One region of the Nonomuraea sp. NPDC050556 genome, then DNA from elsewhere that is predicted to be linked to it. Evidence: riboswitches for the same ligand, from Rfam matches in the RefSeq annotation. Region 1 holds a riboswitch; each other region holds the start of a gene.
What was found. Region 1 has a riboswitch for thiamine pyrophosphate ahead of thiO (glycine oxidase ThiO). Riboswitches for the same ligand answer to the same signal wherever they lie in the genome.
Positions count from the first base shown of each region.

Region 2: linked by a shared signal. The riboswitch ahead of tenA (thiaminase II) and the one ahead of thiO (glycine oxidase ThiO) in region 1 are both predicted to bind thiamine pyrophosphate.
Region 3: linked by a shared signal. The riboswitch ahead of ACIBG8_RS44625 (purine-cytosine permease family protein) and the one ahead of thiO (glycine oxidase ThiO) in region 1 are both predicted to bind thiamine pyrophosphate.

Region 1 is NZ_JBITGU010000001.1:3,669,744-3,672,000, forward strand. Features, by position in the region: gene ACIBG8_RS17370 (NAD(P)/FAD-dependent oxidoreductase) at 1-1,156, opposite strand, end outside; TPP riboswitch at 1,202-1,317, shown strand; gene thiO (glycine oxidase ThiO) at 1,307-2,257, shown strand, end outside.
Region 2 is NZ_JBITGU010000001.1:452,292-454,548, reverse strand. Features, by position in the region: gene ACIBG8_RS02280 (dihydrofolate reductase family protein) at 1-285, opposite strand, end outside; gene ACIBG8_RS02275 (dihydrofolate reductase family protein) at 287-868, opposite strand; TPP riboswitch at 979-1,077, shown strand; gene tenA (thiaminase II) at 1,065-1,727, shown strand; gene ACIBG8_RS02265 (hypothetical protein) at 1,783-2,103, opposite strand; gene ACIBG8_RS02260 (winged helix DNA-binding domain-containing protein) at 2,070-2,257, opposite strand, start outside.
Region 3 is NZ_JBITGU010000005.1:482,246-484,502, reverse strand. Features, by position in the region: gene ACIBG8_RS44635 (RNA polymerase sigma factor) at 1-158, shown strand, start outside; gene ACIBG8_RS44630 (hypothetical protein) at 161-997, shown strand; TPP riboswitch at 1,029-1,142, shown strand; gene ACIBG8_RS44625 (purine-cytosine permease family protein) at 1,132-2,257, shown strand, end outside.

The DNA of each region.
Region 1 (2,257 bases):
CAACACAGTCTCGTAGAGGAACGTCGGGATCGACCAGGCGAGAGGGGTCGAGGCGCTGTCCCGCCTCGACGATCCTGCGCCCCTGGACGAGGTCGCGCGGGCGGTCGACGGTGAGGACGGCGGCCAGCCGGTCGTCGTCGGTGAGCCAGCACACGGACCACTTGCCGTCGGGCCCGCCGCGGTTGATCATGCGGGCTCCCGCGTGGTGTCCCGCGTACTGGACCATGTGCCCGAACTGCTCCGACCAGAAGTACGGCACCGGGTCGTAGACGCCCTCCTCGCCGAGCAGGGTCGCTGCGGCGATCTCGGGGGCGCTGAGCGCGGTGTCCCAGTGCTCGACGCGCAGGCGGGTCCGGTAGCGGCGCGACCACCACGCGGCGCAGTCGCCGACGGCGAGCACGCCGGGCAGGGAGGTGCGCAGGTGCTCGTCGGTGACGACGCCGTTGTGCAGGTCGATGTCGGATCCGGCGAGCCATTCGACGGTGGGGCGGACGCCGATGCCGGTGACGACCACGTCCGCGTCGACGAACGAGCCGTCGAGCAGCTGCACGCCGCCCTCGTCGACGGAGCCGACCATGGTGTCCAGGCGCAGGTCGATGCCCTCGTAGAAGGCGGCGGTGCGGGAGCCGACCTCGGGGCCGATGGCGTGCGCCAGCGGGGCGGAGCCCGCCTCGATGACGGTCACGTGGCATCCGGCGCGCAGGGCGGCCGTGGCGACCTCCGCGCCGATCCAGCCCGCGCCGATGATCGCCACGCGGGCGCCGCGGACGAAGACGGCGCGCAGGGTGAGCGCGTCGTCGATGGTGCGCAGCACGTGCTGCATGCCGTCGCCCGGCAGCTTGATGGGTTCCGCGCCGGTCGCGATGACCAGGCCGTCGTAGGTGAACTCGCCCTCGGTGGTCTCCAGCACGCCCTCGCGCAGGCCCTTGGCCGAGACGCCAGGCCTGAAGTCGACCTCCAGCGCGTCCAGGTCGACGTCCACGTAGGACTGGTCGGTCTTGCCGAGCAGCACCGCCTTGGACAGCGGCGGGCGGTCGTAGGGCCGGTGGCGCTCCTCGCCCACCAGCGTGATCCTGCCGGGGAACCCGCGTCCCCTCAGCGCCTCGACACTCCGTACCCCTGCAAGCCCTGCGCCTACCACTACGACATGATTCACGCCCACGACCCTAAAGTGCGCTTTCCCGCAGCGGTAGGCTGGGGGCGTAAGACGCGCGGGAGTCCGGCCTGACCGGGCTGAGAGGAAGGCTGTCACGGGCCTTCGACCGCAAGACACCTGATCCGGATCATGCCGGCGAAGGGAGCGGAAATGGACCTGGTCGTGGGCGGTGGCGTCGTCGGGCTGTCGATCGCCTGGCGGCTCGCCCGTGCGGGCCGTACGGTCACCGTGGTCGACCCCGCACCGGCTTCTGGCGCCTCGCACGCCGCCGCGGGGATGCTGGCTCCGGTGAGCGAGGTCACATACACGGAGGAGCCTCTGCTCCGGCTGGGGCTCGCGTCGCTGCGCCGCTGGCCGTCCTTCGCGGCGGAACTGCTCGCGGAGTCGGGGGTCGAGCTCGACTACCGGGTCGACGGGACGCTCGACGTGGCGTTCGGGACCGATGATCTGGCGGCGCTGGACGAGCTGGCCGCCTTCATGGACAAGCTCGGCCTGCCGGTCGAGCGGCTCACCGGGCGCGAGTGCCGCCGCCTGGAGCCCATGCTGGCCCCGTCGGTGCGCGGCGGCCTCCTGGCGCCCCAGGACGCCTGGGTGGACCCCAGACGCGTCACCACAGCCCTCCTGGCCGCCCTGTCAAAGCTGCGGGTGCCCGTGATCCGGGCGCGCGCGACCGAGCTCCTGCGCGAGGGCGAGGCCGTCAAGGGGGTACGGCTGGCGCCGCGTGAGGCCGGGCCGTACCAGGAAGTCCTCGAAGCGGACCGGGTGATCCTCGCGGCGGGGGTGTGGAGCGGCGAGCTGGCGGGCGTCCCCGTGCGCCCGGTCAAGGGGCAGATCATGCGCCTCCACTCCCCCACCCCCCTGCTCACCCGCTGCGTCAGGGGCACCGTGCACGGCGCGTCCGTCTACCTCGTGCCGCGCGGCGACGGCGAGCTGGTCGTCGGCGCCACCCAGGAGGAGCTGGGCTTCGACACCAGGGTGACGGCCGGAGGCGTGTACGAGCTGCTCAGGGACGCCAGGGAACTGGTGCCCGGCGTCACCGAGCTGGAGCTCGCCGACGTGGTGGCCGGGCTGCGCCCGAGCACGCCGGACAACGTGCCGCTG
Region 2 (2,257 bases), 3.2 Mb from region 1:
CTGGGCGAACTCGGGCGCGGGCCGGTGGCGGCTGAGGATGAAGATGGCGATCCCGTCGTGGTGATCCCCGCCCCACCCTCCCGCCGGTTCGAAGGTCCCCCGCCCGGCGAGCACCGACCCCGTGGTCAACGACTCGTCGACGACCTCGCGGTCAGGACCCTCGGCGTTCGAGAACCACGAGTGCAGCCGCTCCCCACCGTCACCCAGCCCGTTCTCCAGACTCTCGTTCGGCCCGGCGACGAAGCCGTCGAGGGACATCGACATGTAAAGGACGGTCGCGGCCATGTCAGCGGCGCACCTTGTACAGCAGGTGCAGGACGCGGTCGCCCTGGACGACCGTGTGCGCGTCCTCCAGCAGCAGCTGCGCGTTGCCGACCGACCCGAAGTAGCGCTTGCCCGACCCGAAGACGACCGGCACGACGTCCATCGCCACCTCGTCCACCAGCCCGAGCTCCAGCGCCTGCCCGCCGACCTCCCCCGCCGCCACGGAGACCGTACCCCCCGCGGCGAGCTCCTTGGCCTTGGCGACCGCCTTCGTCACGTCGTCGACGAAGTGGTAGGACGCCTCGGGGTGCCACCCCTCGGGCTTGGGCCGGTGCGAGACGACGACCACGTGCCCGCCGACGGGCGGGTTGCCCTCCCAGCCGTTCGTCATGTCGAACAGCCGCCGCCCGATCACCATCGCCCCCACGCTCTCCCAGATCGGCCTGATGTAGGCGGCGGACGCCGCCGACACCTTGCCGAACCCTTCGGCGGTGAGCGGGGTGTCGCCGCTGAAGTACCAGTCGAACAGCGGTCCCGGCTGGTCGTTGTCGTCGGCGATGAAGCCGTCGACGGACACGACGTTGGCCATGATCACGGTGCTCATTGCGTCTCCCAGGTGTTCTCGAGTGCTTTCACAGACGCGTCGGACGGAGCTCGCGCGGATCGACATTCACTCGCAGAAATTTTTCTCCCCATCGGAAACGGCTACAGTGGTCCACTGACGCGGGGTGCCCGGTATGTCCAGGGCTGAGATCACACCCGTTGAACCTGATCTAGTTCGGACTAGCGAAGGGACTGTCGTGTTCTCCGACGACGTCTGGGCCCGTACGGCCAAGCTGCTGCGCGCCATCCACGAGCACCCGTTCAACGCCGCCCTCGGCGACGGCACCCTCGACAGGGAGCGGTTCGCCTTCTACATCGTCCAGGACGCCCGCTACCTGGAGGCGTTCGCCAAGGCGCTGGCCACGGCGGCGGTGCGGGCGCAGGATCCCGACGAGGCGGCGTTCTGGGCGCAGAGCGCGCACGCCGCCATCGCGGCTGAGCGCACGCTGCACGCCGGATACATCGAGCAGTACGGTCTGACCGAGGCGGATCTGTCCGGCGTGGTGACCTCGCCGAGTGCGCTGGCCTACTCCTCCTGGTTGCAGGCTGTGGCGCTCAGTGCGCCCTATCCGGTGCTGGTCGCTGCTGTGTTGCCGTGTTTCTGGGTCTATCAGGACGTCGGACAGGCGCTGGTGTCGCGCAGCACGCCTGAGCATCCCTATCGGGCGTGGATCGAGACCTATGCGGATCCGGAGTTCGAGGCGGCCGTCACCCAGGCGCGGGCCATCGCCGACCGGCTGGCCACCTCCGAGCACGCGGACGCCATGGCCGAGGCGTTCGTGAAGGCCACCGAGTTCGAGTGGCTCTTCTGGGACAGCGCCTGGCGGCTGGAGCAGTGGCCGACCGCCCAGTGGCTCTAAGAACCCCTGGCAGAAAGACCCTGACCCCGAGAAGAGGTCTCTCCTCGTGAGGGGTCTAACGTTTGGTGAGGCTCTCGACGAAGGCGAGGGCCTCGGCCATGAAGGCGCGCCACTCCTCCTCCTGCGGCGAGGTGAAGGCCACCCACTCCTTCATCCGCCGCTTGCCCATCTCGACCGGCTCCGCCGTACCGTCGGAAAGCAGGGCGCGCGCCCGCTCCAGGGGCACCTTCACGATCAGGCGATCCCTGGAGCAGAAGGCGTAGAGCTTGCCGTTCACCGTCAGCCCCTCGTTGGCCAGGATGCGCCCCATGCTCACCTCCGGCTTCACCAGGTGCTCCTCGGCTAGGTCGTCGAAGAGCCGCTGGGCGTCTGCCATGTGATGCTCCCTCCCTCGAACCCGGCGAAGGCCAGCAGTCGCGCGCCCTCCTCCGCCAGATCAGCCGCCGCGGAGGCGCGAAGAGGGGCGAAGGGCTGCATGACCAGCGTGCCGTCCTTAAGGTCCCACATGCCACCGACAGTTCCGTCGACCA
Region 3 (2,257 bases), on a different contig from region 1:
CCAAGGTGCTCGGCATCTCGCGCGGAGCCGTACGGCTGCGCCTGCACCGGGCGCGCAAGCGGCTGGCAGCGGAGCTGGCCGCATCGGACGTCGACGTCAGCAGGTACGGCACGCGCGCCGTCACCCTCGCCCCCGCACTCGTCAAGGAGAGCTCGTGAGCATGGACAACCTCGTAGCCTCCCTGGCCCCCGACCCGGGGCCGGGACTGACCCCCAGCGCGTACGAGCTGATGCACGAGATCATGGAAATGGAAGCGGAGCCCCAGGCCATGCCCGCTCCCGCTCGGCGCACCAGCATCCTCCGGCGCTTCGCGCTGCCGGCCGTCGCGCTGGCCGCCGCCGCCGTGACCGCGGTGAGCTGGGCAGTGCTCACCCCGCAACCGGCGGCGGCCCTCGACATCACGGTGGAGAACGGCTACTACGTCATCACGGTCCAGGATCTGAACGCCTCCTCGGAGCAGATCCAGGCGGAGCTCAGGGCGCGCGGCATCAACGTCACCCTGACGCTGACGTCGGCCTCGCCGGGGCACGTGGGGGAGATCACGGCCTACCGCCCGGACAACTCGCTCCCGGAGGAGATCCAGACGATCGACGTACCGGAGTGCGAGGAGACGGGAGGCTGCCCGCTCGGCATCAGGGTCCCCGTCGACTTCAAGGGCCAGGCCACCGTGGACCTCGGCCGCGCCGCGAAGCCTGGCGAGAGGTACGACGTCGTCAGCAGCATTCACGACGACGGCGAGGTCATGCATTGCGTGAACTTCGTCAACAAGACCGTCGGCGAGGTCAAGCGGCTGTTCCAGGAGCGCGGTGTGACGGTCGACTCCGTCACCGAGTACGGCGAGGAGGAGCCTTCCGCGGTGCCGGACAACTGGTACGTCATCGACGGCGCCCCGGTGAGCGAGGGCCACGCGCAGCTCTCCGCGGCCCCGGAAATGATCGACCCGGGCGAGGACGAGGCACTCTGGGTACGCATGGGCTGCCAGGGCCCGCCTTCCTAGAAACCGACGTATGGCATTATCCTGGGCGAAACTTCAGAACCGCGGGAGCTTGGGGCAACCAGGCTGAGAGGGCAACTACCGCTGTTGCCGACCGCATGAACCTGTCCGGGTAATGCCGGCGTAGGGAGTGTGTGATGACGCATGTCGTCGATGACCCCCAGCACGCGGAAGTCCCTCTGACGCTGGGAGAAGCACCTCCCAAAGCGCTCGGCGTGCTCGACCAGGGAGCCCTCTGGGCCAACCTCGGAGTCAGCCTCCTCGGCTTCTCCAGCGCCCTCTGGCTGGTCAACCCCACCGGTGACGCCCCCCTGACCCTGACGGCGGCCCTCGTGGCTGCCGTCGTCGGGAGCCTGATCGGCACCGCGATGGTGGGGCTGTCCGCCATCCCCGGCACGCAGACCGGGCAGCCGTCCATGGTGCTGCTGCGCGGTCTGTTCGGCGCGAAGCTCTCCTACGTCCCCACGGTGATCAACATCATCCAGATGCTGGGCTGGGGCGCGTTCGAGCTGTGGGTGATCTCCAAGGGCGCGACGGCCATCTTCGGCACGGCCGTGCCGTACGGGGTGTGGGTGGTCGTCGCCGGGGTGCTCACCACGGCGCTGACCATCTGGCCGCTCGGGTCCATCAGGATCCTGCGGCGCTACGTCACGATCGGGGTGGTCGTGGCGATGGCGTGGTTCGCGTACTCGCTGCTCTCCCAGGTCGGCCCGCAGACCGGCGGCTCCTGGGACGGCTTCGCGCCGGCCGTCGACCTGGTGATCGCGCTGTCGGTCTCCTGGGTGCCCATGGCGGCCGACTTCGCCAGGCACTCCAGGTCGAGCAGGGCGGCGTTCACCGGCGTCGTGGGCGGCTACACGCTGGCCCAGGTCGCCTGCCTGGGGCTGGGCGTCTATGCGGTGGCCATCGCGGGGGCGGCCGCCGTCACGGCGGACAGCACGGCGGTGTTCGGCCCGTTCGTCGCCGCTCCGCTGGGGGCGCTGTTCTTCGGGATCCTGGTGATCAGGGAGACCGACCAGTCGTTCGCCAACAACTACTCCACGACGATGTCCCTGCAGAACCTGATGCCGCGCGTCGACCGGCGCATCTTCTCGCTCGTCATCGGCCTGCTGACCATCGGCGTGGCGCTGCTCGTCAACGTCAACTCCTACGCGGCGTTCCTGAGCGTGATCGGCGCGGTGTTCGTGCCGATGTTCGCCGTGCTGGTCGTCGACTACTTCCTGCTCGGCGGCTCGGCCCGGTGGAACACCGCGGAGAACGCGC